DNA from 2 places in the Clostridium sp. JNZ J1-5 genome. Region 2 is predicted to be linked to the other one. Evidence: a T-box and tRNA genes for the amino acid it is inferred to sense, from the RefSeq annotation. Region 2 holds a T-box; the other holds one or more tRNA genes.
The links. A T-box is a leader RNA that pairs with one kind of tRNA and senses whether it is charged. The one in region 2 lies ahead of metG (methionine--tRNA ligase), so its partner is inferred to be a tRNA-Met.
Positions count from the first base shown of each region.

Region 1: it has a tRNA-Met gene. The T-box ahead of metG (methionine--tRNA ligase) is inferred to sense a tRNA for this amino acid. The anticodon was not compared.

Region 1 covers NZ_CM132773.1:1,752,846-1,769,822, forward strand. The annotation lists gene ACWW38_RS08440 (glycine--tRNA ligase) at 1-8, opposite strand, end outside; tRNA gene ACWW38_RS08445 (tRNA-Asn) at 307-381, opposite strand; gene lysS (lysine--tRNA ligase) at 521-2,053, opposite strand; gene greA (transcription elongation factor GreA) at 2,103-2,582, opposite strand; gene ACWW38_RS08460 (hypothetical protein) at 2,712-3,536, opposite strand; gene dusB (tRNA dihydrouridine synthase DusB) at 3,613-4,581, opposite strand; gene ACWW38_RS08470 (type III pantothenate kinase) at 4,589-5,368, opposite strand; gene ACWW38_RS08475 (formate--tetrahydrofolate ligase) at 5,494-7,164, opposite strand; gene ACWW38_RS08480 (thioesterase family protein) at 7,236-7,622, opposite strand; gene ftsH (ATP-dependent zinc metalloprotease FtsH) at 7,774-9,651, opposite strand; gene hpt (hypoxanthine phosphoribosyltransferase) at 9,731-10,270, opposite strand; gene tilS (tRNA lysidine(34) synthetase TilS) at 10,275-11,669, opposite strand; gene spoIIE (stage II sporulation protein E) at 11,868-14,264, opposite strand; tRNA gene ACWW38_RS08505 (tRNA-Met) at 14,500-14,576, opposite strand; tRNA gene ACWW38_RS08510 (tRNA-Met) at 14,595-14,670, opposite strand; tRNA gene ACWW38_RS08515 (tRNA-Leu) at 14,675-14,763, opposite strand; tRNA gene ACWW38_RS08520 (tRNA-Met) at 14,808-14,884, opposite strand; tRNA gene ACWW38_RS08525 (tRNA-Met) at 14,895-14,970, opposite strand; tRNA gene ACWW38_RS08530 (tRNA-Leu) at 14,974-15,062, opposite strand; gene ACWW38_RS08535 (S1 domain-containing RNA-binding protein) at 15,276-15,680, opposite strand; gene ACWW38_RS08540 (FtsB family cell division protein) at 15,734-16,006, opposite strand; gene yabQ (spore cortex biosynthesis protein YabQ) at 16,084-16,479, opposite strand; gene yabP (sporulation protein YabP) at 16,487-16,777, opposite strand; gene ACWW38_RS08555 (RNA-binding S4 domain-containing protein) at 16,867-16,977, opposite strand, start outside.
Region 2 covers NZ_CM132773.1:2,257,092-2,274,068, reverse strand. The annotation lists gene rsmA (16S rRNA (adenine(1518)-N(6)/adenine(1519)-N(6))-dimethyltransferase RsmA) at 1-254, opposite strand, end outside; gene rnmV (ribonuclease M5) at 235-798, opposite strand; gene ACWW38_RS11075 (ubiquitin-like domain-containing protein) at 1,060-2,103, opposite strand; gene ACWW38_RS11070 (TatD family hydrolase) at 2,379-3,146, opposite strand; gene ACWW38_RS11065 (hypothetical protein) at 3,171-3,509, opposite strand; gene ACWW38_RS11060 (trypsin-like peptidase domain-containing protein) at 3,855-5,450, opposite strand; gene ACWW38_RS11055 (DUF445 family protein) at 5,583-7,109, opposite strand; gene ACWW38_RS11050 (DUF3298 and DUF4163 domain-containing protein) at 7,476-8,225, shown strand; gene metG (methionine--tRNA ligase) at 8,293-10,233, opposite strand; T-box leader at 10,324-10,577, opposite strand; gene ACWW38_RS11040 (hypothetical protein) at 10,813-11,298, opposite strand; gene ACWW38_RS11035 (response regulator transcription factor) at 11,541-12,230, shown strand; gene ACWW38_RS11030 (sensor histidine kinase) at 12,226-13,620, shown strand; gene ACWW38_RS11025 (hypothetical protein) at 13,703-15,274, shown strand; gene ACWW38_RS11020 (polysaccharide deacetylase family protein) at 15,297-16,238, shown strand; gene ACWW38_RS11015 (hypothetical protein) at 16,299-16,760, opposite strand; gene ACWW38_RS11010 (SNF2 helicase associated domain-containing protein) at 16,888-16,977, opposite strand, start outside.

The DNA.
Region 1 (16,977 bases), 500 kb from region 2:
AAACTCATTTTTATAACCTCCTTATATTAAATTTGCGTATAAAAAAAAGACCTAAACTACCTAAAAGGGACGAAATTTATAATTAATTCCGCGGTTCCACCCTTCTTGGCAAATAGCCCTCCTTATAAACCACTGCACTCAAAAGCTCCTTTCATAATAAGCCTTTAGCTGTTCTCACCATCCACAACCTCTCTAAAAAATAACTTATTATTACTCTTCTCTATCATCATGCACTTATATGTTTTCCTTAAAAGTATTTTATCAGAATATGAACACATGTCAAGATAAATTTTCAAAAAATAAAAATGGCTCCGCGAAAAGGATTCGAACCTTCAACCTATCGGTTAACAGCCGAGTGCTCCACCGTTGAGCTATCGCGGAACGTTTAGTACGCTATTATTATAACACATTTACTAAAAAATACAAGGGGGTCATAGAAATTTTTCAAACTATTAAAGTTAAAATTAAAGAGTAAGCTATAATGTAATTTTATAACTTACTCTCTTCTATTTATAAAATACTACTTTGTTGGCTTCATTGTTGGGAATAATATAACGTCTCTGATTGAACGAGAATCAGTTAGGAACATTATTAATCTATCTATCCCTATTCCTAGTCCACCTGTTGGAGGCATACCTATTTCTAAAGCATTAACAAAGTCATCATCCATCATATATGCTTCGTCATCTCCAAGTTCTCTTTCTTTAAGCTGTTGCATAAATCTTTCCTTTTGAACGATAGGATCATTTAACTCTGAATATGCATTACAGATTTCTCTACCATATATAAAGCCTTCAAATCTTTCAGTTAATTCTCCATTTCCTCTTTTTTTCTTAGTAAGAGGAGAATTTTCTACTGGATAATCGCATACAAAAGTAGGTTGTATTAATTTTTCCTCTCCAAATTCTTCAAATAGAGCTATTAATATATCACCTTTAGTGCAATCTGTAAGTTCTTTCTTAAGCTCTACACCCTTTTGTTTTGCTATTTCTCTAGCTTCATCATCTGTTTTAATTTCATTAAAGTCTACACCAGCATATTCTTTTACTGCATCCACCATTGTTATTCTTCTCCATGGTGGAGTAAAATCTATTTCTGTACCTTCGTATTGAACTTTAGTTGTTCCATTAACTTTTTCACATACATAAGCTACCATATTTTCAGTTATTTCCATCATGTCGCTATAATCTGCATAGGCTTGATATAGTTCAATAGCTGTAAATTCTGGATTATGTCTTATATCTATACCTTCATTTCTGAAATTTTTACCTATTTCATATACTTTTTCAAATCCACCTACTATAAGTCTCTTTAAATAAAGCTCAGTTGCTATTCTAAGATACATATCTATATCTAAAGCATTGTGATGAGTTATAAATGGTTTTGCAGCAGCTCCCCCAGCTATAGGTGATAGTATTGGTGTTTCAACTTCTAAAAAGTCTCTATTATCTAAAAATTCTCTAATAGCTTTAATGATGTTAGTTCTCTTTATGAAAGTTTCTTTTACTTCTGCATTCATTATTAAGTCTACATATCTTTGTCTATATCTTAAATCTGGATCTTTTAATCCATGGAACTTTTCTGGAAGTGGTTTTAAAGACTTAGTTAAAAGTTGAAAATCAAGAATATGTAAAGTTACTTCTCCTGTCTTTGTTTTAAATACATTACCTGTTATGGATACAAAATCACCTATATCAAAAGTTTTGTATTCTTTAAGCTTTTCTTCACCTACGTCATCTATCTTTATATATAGCTGCATTTTTCCATATCTATCATGAATATCTGAAAATCCAGCTTTTCCATGTACTCTTTTAGACATAAGTCTACCAGCGACTGTTACTGTTTTGCCTTCAAGCTCATCATAGTTCTCTTTAATTTCAGATGATGTATGAGTTCTTTCTACTTTATATACATCAAATGGATCTTTACCAGCCTCTTGTAATGCAGCCAGTTTTTGTCTTCTCTCTTTAATAAGTACGTTAAATTCAGCTTCTTGCTTAGCTTCTAACTTCATTTGTTTTATTTCTTCCTTAGTCAATTGCTTTTCCGACATTAGCGCATCCCTCCGTTTACTCAGATGTAACTTACATGAATTTATTCTACTAGATTCTTATTTCTAAAATCTCAAATTTGCTGATTCCATCAGGAACAGGTACATCAACTATATCTCCAACTCTCTTTCCTATAAGAGCATTACCTACTGGTGATTCATTTGAAATTTTATTTTTTAATGGATCTGCTTCTGCAGAACCTACTATATGAAAGTCTACTATTTCGTCAAAATCATAATCTTTAACTTTTACAATAGAACCAACACTTACAGTTTCTAATGATATTTCACTTTCATCAACTACATTAGCATTTCTTAACATATTTTCAAGTTGAACTATTCTTCCTTCAACAAACGCTTGTTCATTTTTAGCTTCATCATATTCTGAATTCTCACTTAAGTCTCCGTAAGAAAGTGCTACCTTTATTTTTTCAGTTATTTCTCTTCTTTTAACAGTTTTAAGGTACTCTAACTCTTCCTCTAACTTCTTTACACCTTCAGCAGTCATTATATACTTTTTTGACTCACTCATTTTCTACTCCCCTTTAAACATAATTTATTTAAATAAATATATTTCTAACACCTAGTTATTTAAGTTATTATAAAACAGTAACTTTCTTATGTCAACACGCATTTCCTTTTTATTCCACACAACCATATCTCATAATATTATATGATTTTCAAACTTTGCCTCGTCTAATAAAATACCATTATTCTCTAGAAGTTCATCTATATTTTTATCACTATTTCTATCAAATATGCCACCTATTAATTCAGAAGTTACTTCTAATCCCATTAAGTTCCATGGCGTGTTGTAAGTAATTTTATTAACTACTATATCTTCTGCATTTTCAGGTATATACATATTATCTAAACACCATAGAGGGCATTTCACACTCCCATTTAAAGGTCTTGAAGAAATTATGAAATCCGAATGTTCAATAACATAATTAATATTGTCAGTTACTATAGGTGAAACTCCATAATTGCTAATTATATAATCACATAATCCCCTAATTTTTTTTAAATTATTCGATACTAATATAATACATTTTCCTTTTTGAGATAATTCAAAAATTATATGTCTATTAATATCATCAGCTGCGTCGTATATAGCTATGTAATCTCTTTTTATACTTTTATTTCTAAGCATGAGTAATAATTGTATACTCTTTACAACACTATAAGCTAATACTTTCTTTTGAAACTCCGTGTAAAACATATAGTCTAGATATCTACAGGTTCTCAAAGCTAGAGCACAATAGTTGTTATTTCCAATTTTTTTATTTATATTATATATATTTCTTTTAAATGCATTTTCATTAAAATTAGGAGAAAGTCTTACTTTATATATTGTTGTATCAAGCTCCTCTATAAAGCTTTTTCCTTCAAATCTTGTAAATAACTTATCCTTTATCTTTCCCCAAATACCATCATCTTTATATGCCTTTCTTAATACAGAATCAACATAAATAACTTTGTTCATGGACTGCCTCTCATTTATTACTTATATAGTAGTCTATTCCTTTTTTACATAATAAATTACAGAGGTTCTCTATATATTATTGTGACAATTCATCTTTATATTCACTTAATATTTTCAACACATTGTCACTACTTCTTTCTACATTAATTTTATTCTTAATATCAGTACAATTCTTCATTCCCTTTATATACCAGCTAATATGCTTTCTCATCTCTCTTACAGCTCTATCTTCTCCATAATAATGAATTGCAAGCTTTAAGTGCCTAATACACATATCTATCTTTGCTTCATTACTTGGGAAAGTAACTGTTTCATTATTCAAAATCTGATTTATCTGTTTGAAGATCCAAGGATTACCCATTGATCCCCTAGCAACCATTATCCCATCACAATTTGTAGATTGAGCTAACTGCAAAGCATTTTCTGCAGAAAAAACGTCACCATTCCCTATAACTGGTATGGATACACTTTCTTTTACTTTTTTAATTATATCCCAGTCTGCTTTTCCTTCATACATTTGAGCCCTTGTTCTTCCATGCAAAGTTATAGCATCTGCTCCTGCCTGTTCCATTTCCTTTGCAAAATCTACAGCATTTATATGTATTTCATCAAATCCTTTTCTAAACTTTACGGTTACAGGCTTTTTAGATACTTTCTTCATCTCTTTTACTATTTCAGCTGCCAGTTTAGGACTTTTCATAAGAGCAGACCCTTCACCATTTCTAACTATTTTAGGAGCAGGACACCCCATATTAATGTCCACTAAACATATATCATTATTTATATTAAAGCTCTCACAAGCCTTTGCCATAATCGCAGGATCATTTCCAAATATCTGAACTGCCACGGGCTTCTCTTCTTCACTTAACCTAAGTAGTTCTTTTGTGTTTTTGCTATCATAGTAAAGTGCTTTAGCACTTACCATTTCTGTATATACAAGTCCACATCCCATTTCTTTGCATAACCCTCTAAATGCAATATCAGTTACTCCAGCCATAGGAGCTAAAAACACATTGTTTTTAAATTCTAGATTTCCTATTTTCATAAAATACCTACTCTTTATTTTTTTCGTATATAGTTCTAAGACCTTCCAAAGTTAAAAATGGACTAACTTCATCAATAGTTGTAGATTCTTGGTAAATTAGTCCTGCTAATCCTCCAGTTGCTATAACATAAGGTTCTTCTTCTCCTAATTGCACCATCTCTTCCTTTATCTTAGAGACTATATAATCTACTTGCCCAATATATCCGTAAACTATACCTGCTTGCATACTCGAAACAGTATTCTTACATATTACATGAGAAGGCTTTATAAGTTCTATTCTTGGTAGTTTTGCTGCTTTTTCAAATAGTGCATCAGCTGAAATCTTTATTCCTGGGCAAATTGATCCTCCCAAATAATCTCCTTTTTTAGTTACCGCACAGAAGGTTGTTGCTGTACCAAAATCTATTAGTACTAAAGGTCTTTTATATATTTCATGTGCTGCTACTGCATTAACTATTCTATCTGCACCAACAGACTTAGGATTATCATATTTAATATTTATTCCAGTCTTTACCCCTGGCCCTACGACTATTGGGTTTATTTTAAAATATTTTCTTATCATATGCTCTATAGAATACATGATATTTGGAACTACTGAAGATATTATTACCCCTTCTATATCCTTAGGATCTATATTATTATGTTTGAATAATTCTAATACTTGAATTCCATATTCATCAGATGTTCTTTTAGCATCAGTACCTATTCTGCATTCTAGGATAAGTTCTTTTTCTTTAAAAATACCTAATACAATATTTGTGTTTCCTGCATCTAAAACAAATATCACTATAATACACTCCTTAATAAAATTATAAGAGCAGTATCACACTGCTCTTTATAGTCAAATAACATGGTATACTTATAACACTTTAATTTTAACAACTAGTGATAATTTGTCAAGTAAAACTTAATTTAGAAAAGACCTACTATTGTACCGTCTTCTAATATATCCATCTTATTAGCTGCTGGAACTTTAGGAAGTCCTGGCATAGTCATTACATCTCCTGTTAATACAACAATAAATCCTGCTCCATTAGAAACTCTCACTTCTCTTACATTTATCTCAAAACCACTTGGCTTTCCTAAAAGAACTGGGTTATCTGATAAGGAATATTGGGTTTTTGCCACACATATAGGCAGCTTATCTAATCCAAGTTTTTCTATATCAGCTATTTGCTTTTCCGCTCCATTATCATAAGCTACTCCATTAGCTCCATATATTTCTCTTGCAATAATATTCATTTTTTCTTTTATTGTAAGTTCTGTGCTATATAAGCATTTGAATTTACTTTTTTCATTTTCTAATACAACTAAAACTTTTTCTGCCAATTCAAGTCCACCAGCTCCGCCTTTTTCCCACACTTCTGTTAGTGCCACTTGAACTCCTAGTTCTTTGCAGAATTTTTCTATATATTGTATCTCATCCTCACTGTCAGTTACAAACTTATTTATAGCAACTACTACAGGAACTCCATACTTTTTCATGTTTTCTATTTGCTTTTCAAGATTTCCTATTCCTTTAGCAAGCTTATCAACATCTGGGTTTGTTAATTGATCTTTTGCTGCTCCTCCATGATGCTTTAATGCTCTTATAGTAGCAACTACAACTATGCAGTCAGGATTTAAACCACCATATCTACATTTTATATCCAAAAACTTTTCTGCCCCTAAGTCTCCTCCAAATCCAGCTTCTGTAATCGCATAATCTCCAAGCTTTAGAGCCATTTTGGTAGCTAATATACTATTACACCCATGAGCTATATTTGCAAAAGGTCCTCCATGTATTATAGCTGGAGTATTTTCTAAGGTCTGAACTAGATTAGGTTTAATAGCATCTTTCATCAATAATGCCATAGCCCCTTCTACTCCTAAATCCTTACAATATACTGGGCCTCCATCAAGATTATATCCAACAAGTATATTTCCCATTCTTTCTTTAAGGTCCATTAAGTCATTCGCTAAACATAAAATGGCCATAATTTCTGATGCAACAGTAATCATAAAATTATCTTCTCTTAAAAATCCATTGATTTTTCCACCCATTCCAACTACTATATGACGTAATGCTCTATCATTCATATCCATAACTCTTTTGAATACTATTCTTCTCGAATCAATTTTAAGGATATTTCCTTGATGTATATGGTTATCTATAGCTGCTGATAATAAATTGTTTGCTGCTGTTATAGCATGCATATCTCCAGTAAAATGTAAGTTTATATCTTCCATAGGAACAACCTGAGCGTATCCTCCTCCTGCTGCCCCACCTTTTACTCCAAATACAGGTCCAAGAGATGGCTCTCTTAATGCTATTACAGCATTTTTATTGAGTTTGCACAATGCCTGCCCTAATCCAACTGTAACTGTAGACTTTCCTTCTCCTGCTGGCGTAGGGTTAATTGCTGTTACTAATATTAGTTTCCCATCTTTTTTATCTGCTCTACTTTTAAGTACATCTAAAGATATTTTACATTTATACTTTCCGTAAAGTTCTATATCATCTTCACTAAGCCCCAACTTATCAGCAATCTCAACTATTTTCTTCATTTCAGCATTTTGTGCAATTTCAATATCACTTTTCATTTAATAACACCCCTTTATAAAAATTAACAGGAATATACCTCCTTACGGAAAATATCTTCCTGTCATCATTACTACTTTTGAATTTTGCTTATAAAATCACTTTCATTTATTATGTATCTCCAGTGAGTAGCTTCTCCTATTTTAGCAACTTCATCGAAAGCTTCTATTTCGAAAAGTAACTTTTTTCCTTCAACTTTTTTAAGAACAGATTCACATCTAACCTTCATTCCTATAGGAGTTGCTTTCATATGTTTTACGTTTATTTCGATTCCAACTGTAGAGTATCCTTCTGGTAAATCACCTTTAATACTTGATTGTGCTGTGTTTTCCATTAATCCAACCATAGCTGGTGTAGCATATACATCTGCTAATCCAGATCCTATTTTTTTAGCTGAGTTTTCTTCAGCTACAACAATTTCCATAAAACCTTTAGTTCCTTCTTGTACATTAAATTCCATGTAATCACCTCTTCAAATTATTAATATTTAGTTTTACGCTATATTTGACATAAAACATCACAATTACTATAATTCTACCCTAATACAATTAATTATAATTAAAAAAATATAAAAAGTATAGAGTTTTATCATAACTCTATACTTTTTTATATTATATCTCTTCTTTTTTACTTAAATCCACTTCTTCTGTTACTTCTTCAGATTCATCAATTTCTAAAGGTTTCCCCTCTACTATAGCCTTAAATTCATCAGCTCCAATTTTCTCTTTTTCTAGTAGTGATTTAGCTACAGCGTGAAGTTTATCTATATTATCAGTTAATATCTTTTCTGCTTTTTTATAAGCTTCGTCTACTAATGCTTTTACTTCTTGATCTATTTCAAAAGCAACTTCTTCACTATAGTTTTTAGCCTTAGCAATATCTCTTCCTAAGAAAACTTCATCATGACCGCTTCCAAAAGTTATAGTTCCTAACTTTTCACTCATACCGTATTCCATAATCATTTTTCTAGCAATTGTAGAAACTCTTTGTATGTCATTAGAAGCACCTGTGCTTATATCTCCTAAAATCAATTGCTCTGCTACTCTTCCACCTAAAAGACCTACCATTTCATCTTTTAATTTTGATTTAGAAGTATAAGATGCATCTTTTTCTGGAAGGTGCATTGTATATCCTCCAGCCATACCTCTTGGAATTATACTAATTTCATGTACAGGATCTGCATTAGGTGAAAACTTCATTACTATAGCGTGACCTGCTTCATGGTACGCTGTAAGTCTTCTATCTTCTTCATCGATAACTCTGCTCTTCTTCTCTGGCCCTGCTATAACTCTTGTTACAGCTTCTTCAAGTTCTTCCATACCAATTTGCTTTTTATTATTTCTAACAGCAAGAAGTGCCGCTTCGTTCATTAAGTTTTCAAGATCAGCTCCTACAAATCCTGGAGTTCTCTTAGCTAAAACCTTAAGATTAACTTCATCAGAAAGAGGTTTGTTTTTAACATGAACTTTTAATATTTCCTCTCTTCCCTTTACATCCGGAGAACCAACTAATATCTGTCTATCAAATCTGCCTGGTCTTAAAAGAGCTCTATCTAATATGTCTGGTCTATTTGTTGCAGCAACTAAAATTATTCCTTCATTAACTCCAAAACCATCCATCTCAACTAGTAACTGATTTAAAGTTTGCTCTCTTTCATCATGTCCGCCACCTAAACCAGCGCCTCTTTGTCTTCCTACTGCATCTATTTCATCTATAAATATTATACATGGAGCATTCTTCTTAGCCTGTTCAAATAGGTCTCTTACTCTAGACGCACCAACACCAACAAACATTTCAACAAAGTCTGAACCTGAAATACTAAAGAATGGAACTCCTGCTTCTCCTGCAACTGCTTTTGCAAGTAATGTTTTACCTGTTCCTGGAGGTCCAACAAGTAGTATTCCTTTAGGAATTCTAGCACCCATTTCTAAATATCTTCTAGGATTCTTTAGGAAATCTACTATTTCCTCTAACTCTCCTTTTTCTTCATCTGCACCAGCTACTTCTTTGAAAGTAACCTTTTGTTTATCGGGGTTTGCTAGCTTTGCTTTGCTCTTTCCAAAGTTCATAACTCCCCTACTGCCGCCACCACCTTGTGATTGCTGCATAAACATAAACCAAAAACCAACCAACATAAGTATCAGAACTATAGTAGGCAACCAATTTACCCATACAGGTATAGAAGTTGGAGGCTCAAATCTAACATCTACTGATGGATTAGGATTTTTAACAAATAAGTCTTCAATCAATAATCCTTCTGGAACTACAGCCTCAAATTGAGTTTTATTCTTGTCTTTAAGTTCTCCTATAACAGTTCTTCTATCTTGTTTTACTTGTATTCTAGATATATTGTTTTCTACCCAGTATTTCTTAAATTGATCATATGATATAACTCCAGCATTTCTATTTGTTTCTACTAAAGCTAATGCTGCTAGTATTACGACAATTAATACTATTATCCAAGCTGTTGCACTTGAAACTTTTTTCACATCAAAGCCCCCCATCTTTCTAGTAGTTTTATAATTGATTCTATCATATCAATTTTTCCTTTACAATAATAGTAATTATTTATTTTTTGTAAACACTCTCTTTTAGTATTCCTACATAAGGTAGGTTTCTATACTTTTCTGCATAATCTAATCCATAACCTACTAAAAAATAATTAGGTACGTCAAATCCTAAGTATTTTACATCTATTTCTACTTCTCTTCTTTCAGGTTTGTTTAAAAGACAAGCTATCTCAACACTATTTGGATTTTTTGATCTTAAATATTTTCTAAGATACTTTAAAGTAGTACCAGAATCTATTATATCTTCTATTATAAGTACATCCTTATTTTCAATTTCAAAATCTAAGTCTTTAAGTATTCTAACTACTCCTGTAGTTTCTGTAGAATTGCCATAGCTAGAAACTGCCATAAAATCCATGTTACAAGGTATATCTATTCTTTTCATCAAATCTGCCATAAAAGGAACTGAGCCTTTAAGTACACCAATTAAAATAAGATCTTTCCCCTTATAATCTTCACTAATTTTCTTTCCCATTTCCACTATTTTCTCTTTTATTTGTTCTTCACTTAATAATACTTTTTCAATATCATTTTTCATTATATTATTCCTCTCTTTCGATTTTAATTTGCAATATATTTTTAGTGTTTTTATCCACTTTAAACTTATCACTTATTCTGTAGCCAACAATCCACGCAATCTCTTCTCCAAACAAGATAAGAGGTATATCATCTCTTTTATCCTTTGGAATTTTTAAATCAATAAATAGATCTTTCAACTTCTTACTTCCACTCATTCCAAAAGGAACAAACTTATCACCATTTTTTCTATATCTTAACTTTATCTCTCCATTTATTTTATCATAATCAAAGAATTTAACTAGATTATCTTTACTGTTAAAATCAGACTTTTCTTTAACATTTATTATACTTATATGTACAATTAGTCTATTATCAATTAAATTATTATCATTATTAATTTTTAATATGTATTCGGATTTGCTTTTATCTTTAACGTCCTTCTCATTGGAAACATACAATTCAATATCACCATAGTTGTTTAAAGCTGCAAGGCTTCTAGGCAGCATTATTTCTTTTCCAGTAGCACCTTTCTGTATATTGATAATATCATAAATATGATTTTTGTCTAAATTATATAAGCTTCCTTTAACAGCTTTTAACGCTTCTCTTATAATTCTAGTTAGTATAGCCTCATGCTGAGAAAAAGCTTCACTATTAATTATAACCTTATTTTTGTCTCTTTTACAGTATTCTCTGTAGGTTTGCAGAGCTATTTCATTTATATATTCATTATCAACTTTTATTGTTTGAGATAGTCTATTTAGCGCTTCAATTATATCAGGATTAAAGTTATTTTCAATATAAGGTATTAATTCTAGTCTAACTTTATTTCTTGCATAAATATTTTCTAGATTTGTTTTATCTATTCTTGGCTGCAACTTATTTTCTTCACAATAACGTTCTATTTCTTTTCTAGTAATATTAATTATAGGTCTTACAAAAATATTATCTCTAACTGCTCTTATACCGATAATTCCTTCCATACCTGTACCTCTCATAATTCTCATAAGCACAGTTTCTGCTTGATCATTAGCATTATGAGCAATAGCAATTTTTTGACCCTTAACATTTTCTAAAAGCTCTGAAAAAAAGTTATACCTTACGTCACGGCCTGCCATCTCACAGGATATACCTCGCTCTTTTGATATTCTATGTACATCTTCTCTCTTAATAAAACATTTAATATCTCTAACCTTACAAAATTCCTTTACATACTCCTCATCTTTATCTGCTTCTTCTCCTCTTAAACAATGATTTACATGGGCTACTACAAGAGTAATACCTAGAGATTCTCTTAATGAATAGAGCACATGTAAAAGGCATATAGAATCTGGGCCTCCAGAAACTGCCACAATTACTTTATCTCCTGCTTTAAACATATCATTTGTTTTTATTGTATTTAGCACTTTATCTATCAAGTTAAACACTCCCACATATTTCTATATTCATTCATTATAACATAAATATAAGCTATATTTCCAAAGATGTTGATATTAATCTACCTATATCAACAAACTTTTAAACATAGCTTATATGTCCTAAAAGCAGCTTAAACTAAATGCTATAAATAACATTTAGTTTAAAATCAATATAGGCTAAAAATTTAATGTAATTCATCAATAAAGGTTATATACCTTGGAAACTATAGCTGTCATGTCATCCTTTGTCTTCCCTCCACTTAATTCTTTAGCCTTTTCAATTATTCCATCTACTAATTCCTTAGGATTACTAATCTTAGTTTCCTTAAGATAACTTACAATCCAGTCTGTCTTTCCAGCGTTATTACTATTATAATCTAATACTCCATCACTTAGCATTATTATTATATCTCCATTTTTTAATTTTTTATTTATTACATCAACGTCAACTTTATCCAAAACTCCTATTGGCAAACTCTTAGAGTTTATTACTTCAACCTTATTGCCTGACTTTATAAAACTAGCTACTGCACCTACTTTCATGAAGCTTATTTCACCAGTATATAAGTCTAAACTACTTAAATCAAGAGTGGAAAACTTTTCATCTTCAGAAAATTTTAATGACATTATAGAGTTAACTGTGCTTATAGCTGTTGACTTGCTTAGTCCAGCATTAGTAAACTTTTCTATTAATTCTACTGCAGCTTTACTTTCTTTGCTAGCCCTAGGTCCAGATCCCATACCATCACTTATTATACACATGTAACTTCCATCATTAACTTTGCCAAAGCTGTAGCTATCCCCATTATATTTTTCTCCGTTTTTGCACTGTCTCCCTACATATGAAGCTACATAGAACTTAGGAGTTTCCTCAAAGGTCACAGTACAAATGCTTGTATTAGGATTAATTACACAGCCTTCATCACTTATACACATATTTTTTTCAACAGCTTCATTTATTAATGGAAGTATTGTTTTAACGCAAAGTTGTGATCCACCACAAGAATCAAGTGATAACTTAACTACTAACCTTTCATTTTTATCTTGAAAACAAAATATGTCTTCGTATTTTAAGTTCTTTTTTTCTAATATTTTTCTAATTTTCTTTTCCGCACCACTGCTTAACTTTATATCGGCATTGAATTCTTCCATAACCTCCTTTAAAGAATTTGCCATATTATCTATTTGTCCAGCTAAGGTCTCTCTTCCTTCACTTAGTCTTTTTCTCCACATTTCATTAATTATATAATTATTTACTATTTCCTCAGTATTCTTTAAAAGCAAAGTTCTCTTTATGCATTTTCTTTCTATCTCATGAGGCATTTTGTTCTTTTTCCCCTCTTCATAACTTTGTATCAATTCTCCAAAAGCTGTATAGGTGTAATATGCTTCTCTTTTCCAACACATTGAGTTCATATTACAGCCACTGCATACTCTATCCGCCAAATTTTCAATAAGAGCAGCACTTTTATTTTTCATTACTAACTTATCATTGTCTGCAAGGTCACTAAGGGTTCCGGATATATTGTATAGCACGTGAGAAAAACTTCCTAACCTTTTTAACAACATGTCTTTAATCTTATCCACGTAATCTCTATTTAAGTATTCTTGTTTTCTCTCCCAGTCCAGTTCTAAATTTAACTTGTCATATATCTTATTAGGAATTATAAAAAATACCACTACAGCAATAATTATTTCTATTAACTTGAATTCTATACTTATATTTGAATATAGCTTTAATATTAAAAAAGTAATGAAATAAGAAAAACCACTTAGTAGCTTTCCACTATCTTTAAAAATCCCTGCAATTAATCCACATAAGCCATATACACTTATAAATATAAGTATATTACTCGATGATATACCAATTATAGTACCAATTGCTATACCACTTGCGGCACCTACAGTACTCCCATTTATGTAACTCAATATTAGTATAAACATTAGAGCAAATATATTTCTTAACGAAACTCCATTTATACTTATTCCCCAAGTTCCTGATAAAATTAGTGATATTAATATAGATACACTTATTATCTCTTCACTTGTAAATAAATGCTTTGTTTTAAATTCATTTAGGCATAATATAGAACGCTCTAGAATAAAATATAATGGTAAAATACATATCATTTGAAGAAAAGCAGTTAAAAAAGCAACTTTAAATGTTAAACTTCTTATAAGGAACTCACACATTAGCAACTCAAAAAAAACTACACTAAACATAATGGACATAACAAACTTCTTTGAACTTTTATTTAATAGATAACTTAGAGCAGTTACAGTACTTATAGCAATTAAATATTCAGGTAGATTACTAACTTTATTATATAAAGATATGTATCCTATAAAGCATCCTCCCGACGCAGGGATTATGTACTCATCTTTATGAAAAGACATTACTATCAAAAATGCTATGCCAAAAGGCGCGGTAGTATTATCCATATTCAATAGCAGCACCCTGCTAATTAATATAGATATCACAAAATAAGTTAGATTTCTAAATATCCATATATACTCTATCCGCCCTTTATCATTTTTATCTATTTTAGATTTTTTAGCTCTTTCATAAGGAAATATTTCTGCCCCATATTGCATTTATAACACCTCCGATTCAGTAATAACTAAATAAAATTATATCAGAGGTCTATGGAAATAAATGTCATTTAGTAAGACAAGCTTTGCTTTTTCGTAAGACATATATCCTAGAATTTGTTCAAAATTTTACTGACACCGATTTTTTTCTACTTCATTATCTCAAACTACTCATTTTAATTTGTATCGAAAATAAAAAAATAAAAAATCCATGAAGTATAACTTCATGGATTTTATTTGGTAGCGGAAATAGGACTTGAACCTACGACACTTCGGGTATGAACCGAATGCTCTAGCCAGCTGAGCTATTCCGCCATATAGTCAAAAAATAAATGGTTGCGGGGACAGGACTTGAACCTGCGACCTTCGGGTTATGAGCCCGACGAGCTACCAACTGCTCCACCCCGCGATATTGGTGCCGGAGACCGGACTTGAACCGGTACGGAGTGTTAGCCCCGCAGGATTTTAAGTCCTGTGCGTCTGCCGATTTCGCCACTCCGGCGTACAATCCATTTTTCAATGAATTGTATAAATATTAATTTTTAATGGTAGCGGAAATAGGACTTGAACCTACGACACTTCGGGTATGAACCGAATGCTCTAGCCAGCTGAGCTATTCCGCCATAATTTAAATGGTTGCGGGGGCAGGACTTGAACCTACGACCTTCGGGTTATGAGCCCGACGAGCTACCAACTGCTCCACCCCGCGATATGGTGCCGGAGACCGGACTTGAACCGGTACGGAGTGTTAGCTCCGCAGGATTTTAAGTCCTGTGCGTCTGCCGATTTCGCCACTCCGGCGCATTTAATAATTAAATACTTTGCTATATTTGCTTGTTGCCGCATCTCTCAGCGACATAGACTATTATATATTAATGCTGTAGGATTGTCAACTAATTTTTTAAAATTTATTTCAAACTTCAATTTGCTTATGTATACCCTTGATATACTTGAATTTGTTTAGTTACCAAAAATAAAAAGGACTATAAATAGCCCTTTATTTAATATTCTTAATCATCCTTTTTTAGAATATTTATTTCCTTTTACATTTTGATGCTTCTTCAAATCTTGGAATCTTTCTTCACTATCCTTTAGGAACTTAGAAATTGCATCTTCAAAATTAGTAGTAGATGCTTTAGCCTTTTCCTTTGTCCAATCGATTTCAGCAGGTTTTGATGATTTTTTATTTACCATAGCTTGCTTTATAGATAAACTTAATCTTCCATTATCATCTACAGATATAACTTTTACTTTTACTTTATCCTGCTCTTTTAAATGCTCTCTTATGTCTTTAACGTATGAGTCTGCTACTTCGGATATGTGTACTAGCCCTGTTTTCCCCTCCACTTCTATAAATGCTCCAAACTTAGTTATGTTGACTACTGTACCTTCTAAGATACTCCCTAACTTTAAGGCCATGTTAATAAAATTCCTCCTTGATATGTTTATATTAAATTATAAATAAGCAATATTTAATTCTTTTTCTCTACTACTACGCTTTCACCTTGTTTTATAAAGCCTAGCCTTTCACGAGCCAATTTTTCCACATACCTACTGGTCTCAGACATATTTTTTTCATCTATCAATTGCCTGTTCTCTTTTGTTACTTTCTGAAGCTCAGATTTATATTCACCTAATTGAGCCTTTTTACTTTTTATAGTTATTTGTTGACTCACTAATATGTAGCAAACATATAATAGTATAAAAGTAATAGCTATACCTTTAACCTTAGATTTCTTTTTCATATATCTTTACCTCTAAAACTTTTATTTTAGCTTATATTTATATTTTAGTTTCGTTTTAGATTTTATTCAAGGAGTTTTTACTTATTTTTATCTATAATCTTATAAAGTATCAGTTGAAATGGATATAAAAATATATTTCTGGTTACTCTTAGAAATGATGTTATAAATTTTATACTTCTATACTGAGCCTTTAAAAAGTGTTTACTTAGCAGCTTTAGGTAAATATATAATCCTAAAGCAATATATAAATACAAATATACTCCTACATAAACATAAGTACTATAAATTAAAAAAATAAAAACTGATAATCCTGCAAAAATCCAAAATAGTATATCTTCAATGAATGTCAATACTCTATCCGGATTTTCAAATCCTCTAATAAGCCTATATATATCAAATAGTATCCCCGTAATTATCCCTGCTAATATACTATGCAAAATTAAGTTAAATTGATTCTCTAATGATATTATCATAAAATATTTACCTAAATAGCTTAGCTATGATACTTTCTTTATCTTTTTTACTTTCCATAGTTGTATATATACAGGAATTGATACGTCCTACAATCACAACGTCACCGTTTTGTACGTCTAACTTTTGCATTTTTAAGTCTTGTCCTTTTATTGTCAAAGTGCCTAAGGTAGTATCGAGGACTATTGTTTTATCATCGAAACATATAACTTCAACTACTCCAGATAGAACTAACTTATTTCTATTTTCAAGAGTCAGGTTGCTTTTTTTGTTTTCGTTACCTTCTCTTTTTAATTCCATGAACACCCCTCCCTTTTTGTAACTATATATATGCTACCACGATAGCTAATATGCTACTTTAGGCGAAGTGTGATTTAAAAAGCAATGTATTATTCTTCTTTCTGAGCCTCTTCTGATTCATCAAAAATTATTTCATACATAAGTTTAGCATCCGATTTTGTAACATGATGAGATATATTAACAATTTTTGCTTTTAATGA
Region 2 (16,977 bases):
AGCTCTTCCTCTAAAATAGGAATCAAGTCTGAATCTAATTCTATAGAGCACACTTTTTTAGACTTCTTTAATAACTCCCTAGTTAATGTTCCTACCCCTGGCCCTATTTCTATTATGAAATCATCTTTAGATACTTCTGCACCTTCTACTATATCTTCTAGCACAGTATCATCTATCAAAAAGTTTTGTCCTAAGTTTTTATTAAACTTAAAATTATATTTTTTTACAACATCTTTAGTTGTGACTCTCTCCATTACCTATCTCCTTATTAACCTTATTTAGTGCTCTAATAAATTCATCCTTTTTAATGCCGTAATTATTTAGCCTAGTTATAAATTGTGCAGAATTGCAATATCCTATTCCAAGCTCTTTTCCTAGAGCTTCTCTTCTTTGTTTTGCTTCACTGCTTCCTGTAAGTTTAAAGAAAAATAAATCTTCTGAGCTAAATTCATTTCTTTTTTCCTTTACTTCGCATTTAGCATGTTCTAGTGCTTTTATTATGGTTTCAGGAGATGCATTTTCTACTCCAATATCATCATCCTTAAGGCCCTCTTGCTTTGTTATATAAGCATGCTTTATTCCTTTTACTCTTTTAGATATAATTCTTCTTATCTTCTCTCCTGCAAAATCTGGATCAGTGAATACAATTACTCCCTGCCTTTTTTGTGCTTCTTTTATTCTCTCTATAACTTCTGCATTAATTCCAAAACCACCTACTGCTATTATCTCAGCATCTACTGCCCTTTTAACAGCTGTTACATCATCTCTACCTTCAACAACAATAACTTCTTTTATCATCATAACAATAAAAAGCCTCCACTTTAATTAAGTTATATTATACTAATAGCTAGTTTCCAGGCTTTTAATTCACACTATGTTCTAAAAGAATATATCTTTCTGTAAACATAGCTAAACCTAACAATTGAAATAACTACCATACATAATATTTTTAACTATATATATTATTATGTCAAGTGTGAAAAATAAACTAAAGGCTAAGTTTTAAGAGATTGTTGATTTCGTATAATATCGAAAATAAAAAAATAGAGCGCAAGCGCTCTAATCAACAATATAAACATCTACATACTTTACTCCCCACCTGTAAACATGGTTATCACTATTAAAGTATAAGTCTATCTTATTTCCCTTAATAGCTCCACCAGTATCCTCGGCAATAGCATAGCCGTATCCAGGTATATACAACTTTGTACCAAGTGGGATTATTCTTGGGTCCACAGCAACTGTGCTGTATCCTTCTGTGTTTCTTCTAACTCTTGTCCCAGATGCAGTAATTCCAAAGCCTTTATCCCCAGGCCTCTTGCCTGTATCCTTATAACTTTCTGTATAGGCAGTAGCTCTCATTCTATATTTCTTAGAATAATTGATTTCTCCTCCACGGGAAAGCTTCATAGTTTTTAAAGTTCCCATGGCAACTACTTTATTTGTAGGCTTTTTAATTACTTTTTCTTCTACTACTTCTCTTGATATTTCTTTTCCGTTTTTATAGACAACTTTTATGTTTACTTCTTTTTGTCCAGTTGTTCCTTCTTGTACAACTTTCTTATGTCCTTCTTTTAGATCATGGTCTTTCTTTACTTCTGTGGCAAATTCGATTGATTCAACCTTCTTTTCAATCTTAGTATTCATTCTAGTAACTACTATTTTTAGACCATTTTTAATCTTCTCACCTTTAGCAGGTAAAATCTTATCTTCTTCTCCTAATTGTATTCTTTCTTCAGCTAACATTTGATCAACACTATCTGCATTTGTTAATACAGTCTTAGTTTGGCCATCAATTTCTAATTGAACATTAACAGCTTTCTCTATTTTTATAGTGTCTCCCGATTTTATCTTGCTTTTTAGGTCTGGTTCTACTATATCCTTAGGACCTAGTGCTATATTATTCTTTTTTAATATGTCTTCTACGCTGCTTCTATATGTCATTACACTCATTTCTTGTCCGTCTACCATGATGTTTACGCTTTTCTCCATGTTCAGTAAGCCTACTGCGCCACACACAAATACTAACACAGTTATGAAAAACGCCACCTTAGGTCCACTAGAGAAGTAGGTTCTTATGTTGCCTTTTAATTTTTGTAACATACATAAACCTCCTTGACAAAAGTGCCTTAACCATTATAACCTCTAGAGTTCTTTTCGTCAAATTCAGTATCTTTTGTCCACTTAATAAGTAAATAAAATGCACCATTTGCATAGTTTTCCTCTATCAGTTAGTATCCGTACATTGATATTTTATGAAAATAAAAATGCACTTATGTTAAATGATTTCCACATTTTAACTTTTTATTCATGTTACTTAACCATTCAATGGTAATTTTATTTCCCTATTTTAGAAAAAGTTTTAAGTATATTTTACACTAGTAATTTATTTTTAGCAAGTTTTTAGTATTTTTTATGGTTTTATTTTCCATTTGTTCTATGGATAAGCCCTTTATTTCAGCCACTTTTTCTATTATAAATTTTATATATTCAGATCTATTTCTTTTGCCTCTATATGGTGTTGGCGCCATATAAGGACAATCTGTTTCAACTAAAAGTCTATCTAGCGGAACTTCTTTTGCTACCTCTAACACTTTTTTTGCATTCTTGAAAGTTACAACCCCAGTGAAACCTATGTAATAGCCAAGCTTTAAACATTCACGGGCAAACTCTACACTACCTGAAAAACAATGAAGTACTCCTTTAACCTCTGGAAACTCCTTCATTATTTCTAAAGTATCACCATGAGCTTCTCTATCATGAATTATGACAGGTAGATTTAATTCTTTAGCGAGCTGCATCTGTTTTCTAAAAACTTCTTTTTGAACGTCTTTTGGAGGATTCTCATCCCAATAATAATCTAATCCTATTTCCCCAATGGCCCTTACCTTTGAATTCTTAGTCATTTGTTTTATCTCTCCAAATGCTTCATCTGTAAGTTCATATGCATTTTCAGGATGAATACCCACTGCAGCATAAAAAAAATCATACTTCTCCGCAAGCTTTAATGAATCTCTTGCACCTTTAAGTGATGCTCCACAGTTTAAAACCCCTATTATTTCGTTCTCTTTTAACTCTTTTATGACCTGTTCTCTATCTGCATCAAAACTCTCATCATCATAATGTGCATGTGAATCAAATATCATTTTAACTCCTCCAGCATATTTTTATTATTTATCAAATTTACTTTCGTATTTATACCAGCTATATAGCCTGTAAAGTGCTGGTATGATGCATATTAGTATAACAATTACTCTAGCCTTATTATCTTGAGCTCCTCCAAATAATGAAAATAAAACTCCCATAACAAAAATTATTCCAGATAGTATTGTCCATCTAGGCGTATTTATAGGTTTTCCTAAAGTTATAGATTTAGCTGTTTTATTCTTTCTTAACAGATTAACATAGCATTTTCCATGATAAGCATTAACACTAGTTGATTTTGTAGCTACAAGTAGCTCATCTTTACTTTCTATTTCTTTTCCACATTCCTTACAGATTACCTTCATTAATTTACCCCTCTCATATCTTTTATAACAATTTACTACAACATATTATTCCTTATATAGGTTAAATAAATTAAAAATAGATTACTATAAACATTATACTACATGATGTGATTCTCATATAGAAGGTTTTAAAGCCGCCCTTATTATTTTGTTCTATAATATTATTTTGATTAATATTTAAAATAATAAAACTCCAGCTAATTTTTATTTAGGCGGAGTTTTCTATTAATTAATAACTTATATAAATTTTACTAGGACTGTCCCCGTAAATTCTCTATAAATCCATATATAAATTTTCTAAAACTTGCAAAATTTGCAGGGACTGTCCCTATGATATTCATAATATTAATGAACTGTCCCTCCAATTATTACATATCCTTCTAGTGTAGTTATACTGGCAACTTGTCCATTTTTATGATACCATAATACTTCTGTTCCATTATCTAAGTAAGTAAGATTGTAATATTCCCATCCATATTTTGATAAAATATAATCATAGTCTTCCATAAAGCTTTCTGGAAGATCTTCAATTAAATAATAATACAATACAGAATATCCTTGATCATCTATGGTATAGTCTTCATATTCACCATAAAGTTCAGGCAAAGTGTTCATTAACGGAAAGTAAGTTACATAGGTTTTGGCACTGACAACACTGCTAGGTGTTGACTCAATTTCATTCTTTACTGATGTAACTTTATAATAGATAGTTGTCTCAGGATATAAATACTGAGTATGCAATGAATATTCCGTATTCCATTGGAATAAGCTTTCCGATGTGTAATCATCTACAACCTTTTCCCACTTAACACCATCATAGCTTATATAAACATAGTATCCATCTATATTGCTCACTTGACTCCATTGAAGCCTTATTTCATTATTTGAAGCTGTCCATGCTTTTACTCCTGTTGGAGCTTGAGGCTTAGTTGATGACGATGATATGCCATTTACATCACTTAGGCTCTTAGGATTAAAGTTAGATAAAAATAGCTTTACTTCGTTTATAGGTATTACAAATCCTAAATCTCCTGAGCTTTCGAACCCTGCATAGGTTATTCCAACCACCTGTCCTAACTTATTAAACAGTGCTCCTCCACTAGAACCATGGGTTATACTTGCTGTAGTTTGTATATCTTTATACCCTCTACTTCCAGTTCTATTCAATCCACTAATTATCCCAGGTGAAATAGTATTACTATATCCTTCTGGACTTCCAATGGCTATTACATCATCTGCAAGTTCTACTTTATCTGAATCTCCTAATATAACCACTGGTAGATTACTTGTATTCTTTAACTTCAAAATAGCTATATCTTGCTTCTCATTGTAATTTAATACACTCTCCATCTCATATTTAGTTCCATCCTGCATAGTTACTTTTCCATATGCTGCTCCCTTAATTACATGAAAATTAGTTACAACTGTCCCGTTAGAATTTACTATAAATCCACTTCCAGTTCCTATTGGAATATGATTTTTATCTTCTATTTCTACATAAACAACTGCTTTACCATATTTGCTTACTATTTCCTTTGTAGTAAGTTCTTTATTAGCATCTTCTTTTATACTGTAATTAAATATAATTTCTTCTTTTAAACTTTTATTGTCTTTTGATTGCATCTTATTGCCAATCTTCAAAGTATATTTTTTCCCCGCTTCATATCCATTAGCTGGAGGGTTAACTATAACGCTCTTATTATCCCCTCCTAATTTAAGTTCCACATTTATCTTGTTATTACTAGTATCTGTTACTAAAATATTTTCCTTGGTTAAACTATCTAATTGTACTTCCTTGTTAAACTTTATAGTCCAAGTTTTATTTTTGTCTACAATTTGATTGTCTTTGATATCAATAGCTTGTGCCAAATAACTAGGCATAAATATAATAATAGATAAAAAAATAAAAATTGCTAACGAATGTCTAGTCCTTATAACCACTTAATATACCCCCTTTTAATATAAGCTAATATACACATCTTAGTACAAAAATGCATAGCAAGAAAGTTTTTACTATATTTCTATATTATCGTATGAATTAAAAAAAACGTAAGGCTTTAAAAGTCTTACGTTTTATAACGCTGCAATAACCGAAGATACAAGGCCCATAATGAATCCAAGTAGAGCTCCAAGCCATGTTATAGCACTTAATTCTTTACTTGAAATTTCAAGAATAATTTGCTCAGCAAAGGATACTTCAAAAGAGTTTATCCTATCTTCAACTATTTTACTTATATCAAAAGCTTTAATGAATTCTCCTGCTCTGTTTGTTAGGAATCTCTCGAATATCTCTTCTGCTAATTTAGACGTTACTTTTGATATTTTATCCTCATTATCCTTTGAAACATTACATAAGTTTATCTTCATTATATCATCAACAAATGTGTCCACATACTCCCCTATTTTACATTCAATTTCCTTGTTTTCAGTAATATAGTTAAGCTTATCAGTGATAAAATTCTTTAAAATCACTTCTGCATCAATATTATTATTTTTAAGTAACTCTTCTATAGTTCCGCTGTTTTTTAATTTATTTTCTGTAGCTGTAAATATTTCATTAATTAATTTAGTGTCTATTACTTTATCTACTATTATATTGCCTAATGCTCTAGCATTTTTCTCTTTTCCTTCATCTGAAAGACTTAACAGTATATCTGATAACTTATTTTGTAAAAGCTTATCAATTAAGTCATTTATAAAAAGGGCAATCTCCTTTTGGTTATCTTCCTTGTTTAAATAACCTTCTATAGCCGGTGATAATTTATTAAAAATAGTATCTGGATTTAGAAACATAGCTACTAGAGAATTTACATTACTGCTTATCATCTCTGATAGTGCCTTTTTAATCTTTTCTTGTACGCTATCATCTTTCATTATATTTTTAATAGCCATGGCAATGTCATGATTCCTGCTATATACATACACTTTAATTGTGCTTACAAACCCAATTGGAATAACTTCCTCCAATGTTTTATCCAAATTTTCTAATTCTGATATTTTTCCATCTATAATATTTTGCAATATTTGTTTAAACTCATTTGAATTTTTATACTCTTCAGCCTTTTTCAATAAGTTATTTCTTATATCTTTATAATAGACATTTTCTAATATAATCTCCGGATTTTTAGAAAGTTCTTTTTTTATTTCTTTTAAAATTAAATTTTCAACTTCTTCTTTAAATTTATCTTTTCTTATAGTTCTCAATATAAAACTTGCTATTTTAAGCTTTATATAACCCATAGAAGAATTAAATTTCTCCCCTAATACTTCTTTTAGTTGTTCTCCTATGGAGATATTACTTCTTATTATATTTAATACTTTATTTTCTACCCAGATTTTAAACTTTTCATCCATTCCATTATTTCTTAAAGCTTCTACCATAGTTTCACTAGTCAAAAGATGCTTTCCTACAGCTTCCCCTGTACTTTTGGCAATCCTATCTTGTTCCTTTGGAATAAGTCCTGGTGTAAAAGGTACTTTTATACCAAAAATTCTCTTTTCTGTATGCGGACGAAATAACATCTTTATTGCTAACCAGTTGGTTATATAACCTATAATTGCACCTATTATGGCTGAAAATAAAAATTTTGTATAGGGCATAACTTGCACACTCCCCTTTTATTCTGATATTTGGCTAAATTTTAAATTAGCATTTATATTAGGAAACTAGTTTAAAACTTTTACCATCTATGAACTAGTATTACCAACTAATTTAATCATACCTGTCATTTCAATATATTACAATCTTAGTGGAATTTCAACAATAGTAATTTTACTACACCTGGGTTTAAATTTAAATATGCAAATTAAATTTTCATACAAATATTACATAATATATAGGTAATATTTCATAACCGTCCCCTTTTTGTAACTTTTCTGTAGCTAAAACTTAATTATTTTCAAATAAGAATAAAGTAAACTTATTAGCAAGAGAATAAACTATATATGTATAAGGAGGAACTTATAATGAAACAAATAGCATACCTGAGCATAGCAGCAGCTATAGCAGCTTCTACATCACCTTTTGTAACAACTTCAAACCAAAACTTTGATTCAATTCCTTCCAAAGGCTATGTTAATACACAATCCATTGCTTCTAAAAATTCTTCTATAAACATTACATCAAAGGTCGTAAACACAAAAGATGAATTAACTGAAATAGATTTAAAAATCCCTGTAGTTAGCGGCTTAAAAGATTTAAAGCTTCAGAAAAAAATTAATTCTATGTTTGAAAAAGACGCCATAAGTTTTAAAAATGAAATTGAAGAAATGGCAAAAGAATACTTTGAAGAATGTAAAAAATACGATATTTCAATGCCTAACTATTCCGCTGTTGTTAACTATAAAATTTTATCAAAGGATAATAATTTGTTAAGTATGTACATTGATTATTACCAATATACTGGTGGAGCTCACGGAAGTACTACAAGAAAGTCTTATAATATAGATCTTAATACAGGAAAAGTATTAGATTTAAAAGATATATTTAAAGGCAAATTAGACTATAAGGGCATAATTGATAAAACAATAAAAAATGAGATAATCAGGAATCCTAATCTTTATTTCTCAGAAGATTTTAAAGGTATGTCAGACAATCCATGCTTTGTAATTGAAAATAGCAATTTAATTATATATTTTCAACAATATGAAATAGCTCCTTATTCATCAGGTATTCCTCAATTCAATATTCCACTATCTAAATTTAAAACTAATTGATATTTATACAATTAAGGGCTGCCTACATTTATCTTTGTAAGCAGCCTAATTTATAAGAAATATAATCTTATCTAACTACGCTTCCTGTTGGAAGTTCACCTGGATCTACTGCAAATAATTTATCTTTATCATCTGAAGCTGCAAGTATCATACCTTGTGATAATTCCCCTCTTAATTTAACTGGTTTTAGATTAGCAACTAACACAACATACTTTCCTATTAATTCTTCTGGTTTATAATATTTTGCAATTCCAGATATAACCTGTCTTTCTTCTCCGCCTAAATCAACCTTTAACTTAAGAAGTTTATCTGCTTTTTTAACTGGTTCACAGGCTATTACTTTAACTACTCTTAAATCAATTTTTTCAAAGTCTTCTATTGTAATTTCTGGTTTCATAGGTGCTATTTCTGGAGCTTTTGCTGCTTCTGATGCATTTTTTTGTTCTTCTTGTAATTTTGCAAGCTCTTCTAATTTCTTTTCCACATCTATTCTTGGGAATATAACTTCTCCCTCTCCTACCTTTGCTCCTGCTTTTGTGCCGTCAAAGGAAGCTAAACTATCCCAAGTTGTAAGATCTACATTTAATTGTTTATTAATCTTTTCACTTGTTTCTGGTAAGAAAGGCGAAACCATTACGGAGACCATTCTTAAACTTTCAACTAAGTTATATAGCACTGTCCCTAATCTTTCCTTTTTATCTTCATCTTTAGCAAGTACCCAAGGCATAGTTTCATCTATATATTTATTACTTCTTCTTACAACTGTCCAAATTTCGTCTAATGCTTCTGGAAGCTTTAATGCATCCATTCTTCCTTCTACCTTAGATGGTGCTTCAAGAGCAATTCTAATTAATTCTTCATCTATTGCTTCTTTAGCAGTAGGTGCTGGAATTACTCCCTCAAAATATTTGTTTATCATTGCAATTGTTCTGTTTACAAGATTTCCTAGATCATTAGCAAGATCTGAATTTGTCTTTTTTATAAAGATTTCACTTGTATACAATCCATCTTGACCAAAAGGTATTTCATGAAGAAGATAGTATCTTACAGCGTCAGTTCCAAAATGTTTAACTAATGTTACTGGATCTACTACATTTCCTTTTGATTTTGACATTTTGCCACCGTCAACTAATAACCATCCATGACCAAATACTTGTTTTGGAAGTGGTTGACCTAAAGCCATTAGCATAATTGGCCAATAAATTGTATGAAATCTTAAAATATCTTTTCCAACTAGATGAACATTTGCAGGCCAATATTTTTGATATAATTCATCATTTTGTTGGTCATATCCAAGGGCAGTTATATAATTTGCAAGTGCATCTATCCATACATATATAACGTGTTTATCATCAAATGTTACTGGTATTCCCCAGTTAAAGGAAGTTCTTGATACACATAAGTCTTGAAGACCTGGTCTTAAAAAGTTATTTAACATTTCATTTTTTCTTGATTCAGGTTGTATAAACTCTGGATGAGTTTCTATATACTCAATAAGCTTATCTGCATACTTTGACATTTTGAAGAAATAAGCTTCTTCTTTTGTCTTTTCAACTGGTCTTCCACAATCTGGGCAATTACCATCTACAAGCTGTGTTTCTGTCCAGAAAGACTCACATGGAGTACAGTATAGTCCTTCATATTCACTCTTATATATGTCACCTTGGTCATATAATTGCTTAAATATTTTCTGAACTGTTTCTATATGATAGTCTTCTGTAGTTCTTATAAACTTGTCATAACTTACATTCATTATTTTCCATAATTCTTTTATACCTGCTACTATTTCATCTACATATTCAATAGGTGTAATTCCTTTTCCCTCTGCAAGCCTTTGAATTTTTTGTCCGTGTTCATCTGTCCCAGTTAAAAAGAATGTATCATATCCTGTAAGTCTTTTAAATCTAGCTATAGCATCTGCTGCAACAGTTGTATAAGTATTTCCTATGTGTAGATTTGCTGATGGGTAGTAAATAGGGGTAGTAATGTAATAAGTCTTTTTATTCATGTTAATTCCTCCTTTTTCTTAAGTTGAGAAGATTCCATGTATACTCAACTATATATGCTAATAAAAAAAACCTCTAAGCAAGTATACTTGCTTAGAGGCATAATTTACGCGTTACCACTCTATTTCGTTTTTGCCTCACGACAAAAACCTCTATAAGTGACTCCTCAATCTAGCTAGACCGATTTTATCACCTTGCATTATAACGGTTGCACCCGTACTATCCTAAAATTTTCAGATAGAATGCTCCAAGGCCATCTTCGCAAACTTCCATGCCACCAGTTTTCACCTTTCCTGGCTCTCTTTTAAGCACTTTCATTTACTACTCTTCTCTTCAACGCATTTGTTTTATAAAGAGGATTCTTGGCTTTAGGTGGAGTTTTTTTCTCCAACTGAAGGTTATTAACAGAATTCTTAGGAGTTTTACTCCTTAGAAGTCGTTATCCTTTAGGTAAGCCCTTATCTAGGGACGTAACAGCCGTTATCTCCCACTTTAGAAGTTGGAGTATTACGGATGGTAGTCATCAGATAAATCCTTATTTAAAATATTATGATAGATTACTCAATATGTCAATATTATTATCATCTATCAAAGTAATTATTCCATTTTTCTCTTTCTCTCTGTGTTTTGTATTTTTCATGTATTAAAATTGTTCCTAGAGAAATAGCTATTGAACCTGCCACACCCATAGCAGCTATAACTCTTGAAGTTACATGTCTAGATTTTTGAAGCTGACTTTCTCTATGTATGTTATTTAGTTGACTGAGCACTCTGTATATATCTTTTCTTTCTTCCTGAGAAATATCTTCTCTTTTTAGAACTCCACCTAAAATTTCAGTTACTTTATCTAAAGATTCGTTATTTCTTATGTGTATCTCTTTTTCATTGTCTAAAGCTGTCATTAAATGCTTAACTTCTTCATGGACACAAAATCCACCTAATGCAGCTTCTTCATGAGTTACAAATGCATCTATAAACCTATTTAAGACCTGAGTTAGAGATTCCCCTGCATTAGTAGGTATGTTTCTTTTAAAATTTCTCAATACACTCAATCTTTTCTCAGCCATTTTTACACCTCTTTATTAAAATCTTTTAATAAAATTACCTATATTTCAATTATTGACTCTTACTGGTATTTTAATCTATTATATTATCTTATCATTAATATTACAATATAATTAAAGATATTTTGCTTTAAAGTTATAACAATAAAATTAACCCTTATGTTACTTTTTATAACATTTGATGCGGTATAATATATTATATGACTTAAATTTTATTAGTTTATTTGTATTACGGGGGTACATTAATGAATAACAAAGTACTAGTTGTTGAAGATCAAGAATCTATAAGAAAATTTATAAAGTTAGCTTTAGAAAAGCAAAACTTTGAAGTTATACAAGCCTCTTCCGGAGAAGAAGGAATAGAAAAAGTAATACTTGAAAATCCAATAGTAGTAGTTTTAGATATTATGCTTCCTGGAATCAATGGATTTAAAGTATGTGAGATATTAAGAAAAGACCATCCTAACATAGGGATAATAATGCTGACTGCTTTAGGACAAGATATAGACAAAATAAAAGGTCTAGAATTCGGTGCAGATGATTACATGGTTAAACCCTTTAACCCACTAGAATTATCCGCAAGAATTAATTCTATAGTTAGACGTATGACTTTCTCTAAGGATGAACCTTCAAACATTTTAGTTTCTGGTCCATTTAAAGTTGATCTTAGTTCTAAAATTGCCTATAAAAATGATACAAAACTTAATTTGACTCCAAAAGAATTTTTACTTTTAAAGGTTTTTATAGAAAATACAAATAAAGCCTTAAGTAGGGATAAGCTTTTAGATTTAGTATGGGGATATAATTTTGTTGGAGACCCTAAAATAGTAGATGTAAATGTACGTAGACTTCGTAATAAGTTAGAGGATTCCCCTTCCTCTCCTAACTATTTAGAAACTGTATGGGGCATGGGATATAGGTGGAAGGAGGATTAATTTGAAATCCATAAAAACAAGATTAACAGCCAGTTACTTTTTAATAATAATCTTAACTGTAATTATATGTGAGATAGTATTAATAACTTCTATTAAAAACTATTTTTACAATAATGCTAAAGACCTGTTGTCAAATCAGATAAGGTTATCAACTGAATTTTACAATACTTATTTATCTTCTACAGGACTTAAAGAAAACGTATCTGACGATATAGATGTGTTTTGGAAAAATACTTCTGCTGAAGTTCAAATTTTGGATACTTCAGGTAATATACTTATGGATTCAATAGGCTATTTCAGCTTTGAACCTATCACATCTAATGACTTCACTAAAGCTGTAGCTGGAGAATTAGGCACCACTGTCTACCATCTCCCAAATACAAATGAAACTATGATGTCAGTAGCACTTCCATTAAAAAAGGGAGATCATATTGAAGGAGTCCTTAGGTTTATTACTTCATTAAAAAATGTGGATGAAAGCATACATTTAATTTCTTTTTTTCTAATATTAATAGGTATTACAGTAATTATACTTTCTAGTATAATTAGTATATTTGTTGCTGGTAAAATTATGAAACCTATAAAAGAGATTACCTTAGGCGCTGAGAAAATGGCTTCTGGTAATTTCAATGAAAAAATCGAAAAAACTTCTGACGATGAGTTAGGTAAACTAACAGATACTTTAAACTACATGTCAGAAGAAATACTTAAAAATGAAAATTTAAAAAATGAATTTATTGCTTCAGTGTCTCATGAATTAAGAACCCCATTAACCTCCATAAAAGGCTGGGCTATAGCATTGAATTTATGCGGTCCTGAAGATAAAGAAGAGTTTAAAGACGGTTTAAACATAATTGAAGAGGAGTCAGATAGATTGAGTCTATTAGTGGACGAGCTTCTTGATTTTTCTAAACTTATATCCGGAAAAATTGTAGTAAAAAAAGATTGTATTGATTTAAAAGATCTATTAAATCATACTGAAAAGCAACTGTCCCCTAGAGCTGAACGTGATAATATCAAGCTATTAGTTATTTACAAAGATTCTATTCCAAATATATCTGCAGATAAGAATAGGCTCAAACAACTATTTATGAATATATTAGATAATTCTTTTAAATTTACTTCTTCTGGAGGTTCAATAACCATAAATGTATCTCTCAAAGAAAATAATATATTAATTAGCATTAAAGATACTGGTTGTGGTATATCAAAGGAAGATTTACCTAAAGTTACGGAAAAATTTTATAAAGGTAAAAACAGTAAATCTAAAAATGGTATAGGCCTTTCAATTTGCAAAGAAATAGTTTCACTGCATAATGGTACTTTAGAAATTCTAAGTGAGGAAAATAAGGGTACAGAAGTTTTAGTAACATTGCCTATAGATAATTAAATAAACTTGTATCATAATTTTAATTATTTTGTTACCTTTTGTAACTTTTAAACTTGTAATATGTTATAGGAGGATTTAATTAATGCATTATATTAAAAGGCCTTTACTTTTTATTGTAATTTTTACACTGTTTTTATCTCTATTTGGTTGTAGCAGAAAAGAAATTCCAAATACCGCTAAAATAGTACCACCAACTGATTATAAAATGGCCATTAGTGGGAAATGGCTTGTTGAAAAATACTATAATGTCAATAACGACTCCTTAGGAGATAATACGGCAAAAAGTCAGATAGGTAAAACTGTCTATATTAATAAAAATAAATTAGTTTTATTAGATAAGGTATGTGATTCTCCAGAATTTAAAATAAAAACTGTTGATAGCAGAAGCTTTTTAGTAAGTAAATATGAAATAAACCCTGAATCTCTAGAAATTAATCAACCAGAAGTTCAGGTTATAACAGCAACTTACAATGATAACTATTTTGCATCCTTTATAATGACTGATAATAACACTATATTAACTTCAATTGATGGTATTTTCTACGTCTTAACTAGAAAAGAAAAAGAGAGTGCAAAGCCTAATAAAGCAGATATGCCTTTCAACCCTGAAGTTCATGATAAAGTTATAAACAGCAAAAAAGTTTTACACGCTTCTGAAGTTATGAAACAATTTAATTCTGGATTATTACTTGGTTTAAAATCTTATAGACCAGTGGAAATTAAAGATTCCTCTAATCAAAAAAACAGCAATATAAAGATACCTACTTATAGAACTCTTTGGATTAATTTTGATAATCGTTCAGTGAAACCTACCATATCTGAGCTGCCATATTTACTTGTTCCTAGGAAAAGCGGTTTTTGGTTTATTGATTCAAAACATCTGGTAAGCAACAATAGCATAAACAGCCAAATAATGGTTCATCCTCTTAATAAAAATATTGCACAAAAATCTAAAGAAAGTGATATAATTATTGATGGTCAAACCTATACTAATGGTGTAGATATTCTTTTTGTAGGAGATGACTATATCTCATTGGAATTAGATGGTGATTCATATTACAATAAGGATACAGGCCATAAACATAAATTACTAAGGCTTTATGCTTTAGATACAATAAATAATAAAAATAGTCACCCCATTTTAATATCAAATTTGGTAGGTGAACAAGGTATAAAATCGCTGAAACAAGGAGCTGCAGCTTATCTAAATTCATTAGACTTTAATGATAGGCAAAAATTTGAACAAGCTCCTGGGTATGCTGACTTTGGAATTGTTCGTAAAACCGGTAAATGGATACTTAGAGGTCGCTTAGATTCAGTTACTCAAACTTCTAAAGAGTCTTTTGGAGACTTTGATATACCTCTAATTCCTTCAAGAGATATTGTTGGTTATGATTCACTATTTCCTAGTTGGAGTATAATAAAGCAACGAGTTCCAGAAGCATTGGATGCCTATTCCTCTCCCAATAAAAACTTTGTTGTAGTTATAACAAAAGACAAGCTTCTCATATATACTATTATTAATAATAATTTGGGAGCTAATCCATTAGAAGTAATAAATTTAAATGATAGTGAAACAGCTGTAATGTCTCAATGGGCTACCGGAAATTATGTTAAAGCATGGGATGAACAAATGAAAAAACTACAAAAATAATATGTCAAGGGATGGGATAGCGTTGAGAAGTTTACGAAAAAAAAGGAATACAAGAAGAATTCTTGTTATAGTTCTAAGCTTTATGTTTTTATTTTCTATAGGCTTTGCTGTAGGAAATAAATTTTTAAATAAATCTGACAAAGCTGCATCTGATAAGAAATTAGAAGATAATAAAACTCTTCAAGGTAATAAAGATAAAGTAGAGGATACAAATAAAAATACAACTAATGTGGACTCTAAAACAAATGAGCCTAATGCAACAAATAAAGATAATAATACAAGCAATGACCCAAATAAATCTACTACAGATGCTACTAATAAGCCTGCTGATAAACCTGCAGATAATACTAAAACAAATCCAACAAAAAAAGAAGTTTTTTTAACTTTTGATGATGGTCCAACAAAAAATATAACTCCTAGAGTTTTAAAGGTTTTAGATGATTACAATGTAAAAGCTACATTCTTTGTAATTGGAAAAAATGCAGAAAGATATCCCGATTTAATTAAAGAAGAAGCTGCTAAAGGCCATATGATTGCTAATCATACTTATTCTCATGAATATAATCAAATATATAGTTCATCAGCTAACTTTTTAAAGGAATTTGAAAAAACTAACCAAGTTCTAACTTCTATATTAGGAAACTTTGACAGCAAGGTAATTCGTTTTCCTGGAGGATCTTATGGTAAAAAAAGAGCTCCTTTTAAAGCAGTAGCAAAAAATGCTGGTTACATCTATGTAGACTGGAATGCTTTAAACGGAGATGCTGAAAGACTCAATGTGCCAGCTGCTACACTTATAGAAAACGTAAAAAAATCTGTTGGAAAACAGCATCAAGTTGTTATATTAATGCATGATGCTGCAACTAAAGCTACTACTGCAGATTCTCTGCCTAAAGTAATAGAATATTTGAAAAGCCAAGGTTATGAATTTAAAACTCTAAAAGATTACAAACCTGCAAAATAAAAATACTTTAATATATTTTAATTAAAAGCCTTAGTGTTGAAGCATTCAACGCTAAGGCTTTTAAAATACACCCTTATCCTTATTTATATCTTCCCTTATATTTTCTACTACATTCTCAAACTTTTCCATAGACTTATTATTAAATTCTACTTCAATGTTTCTCTCACAATTCTCTTTTTCTTGAAACTTCACTATTAAATCATCTATAAATTTTTCATATTGTATTAATGTTTCTTTTAATTTTTTAACTGAACTAGCTGCTATCTTATTGTTTTCAATACTCTTGTCTATTAATTCTATTAAAATTCCATTAAGTCCTTTTAATATTTCTTCATGATAATCTTTTTCTATTAAATATTCTATTTTCCCTTGCAAACTTACTAATTTTTCATTTATTTCTGGATCTAATAGGCTGCCATTATTATATATTACTTCTCTGAATTTATCTCTTGTCTCAATTAAGTCTTTTTCTAATATAGTTTTTTTCTTTTTTGTTATAAATCTAACTATTTTTTCTATCAAATATATCATCCTCTTAAAAATAATTATAAATTTTTATATTTATTGTATCTATTGGCATTACTTATTTTAAGATTTTGTATTAAATACTAAATTATTATAGTGGTCAGATGAATATAAAATTTCTTATTTAAACAAATAATTCCCTAATTTCATCTTCAGTCATGTGAGAAATTAAGCTATTGTTTTCCTCTTTATTTATAACATTATCAATCATCAT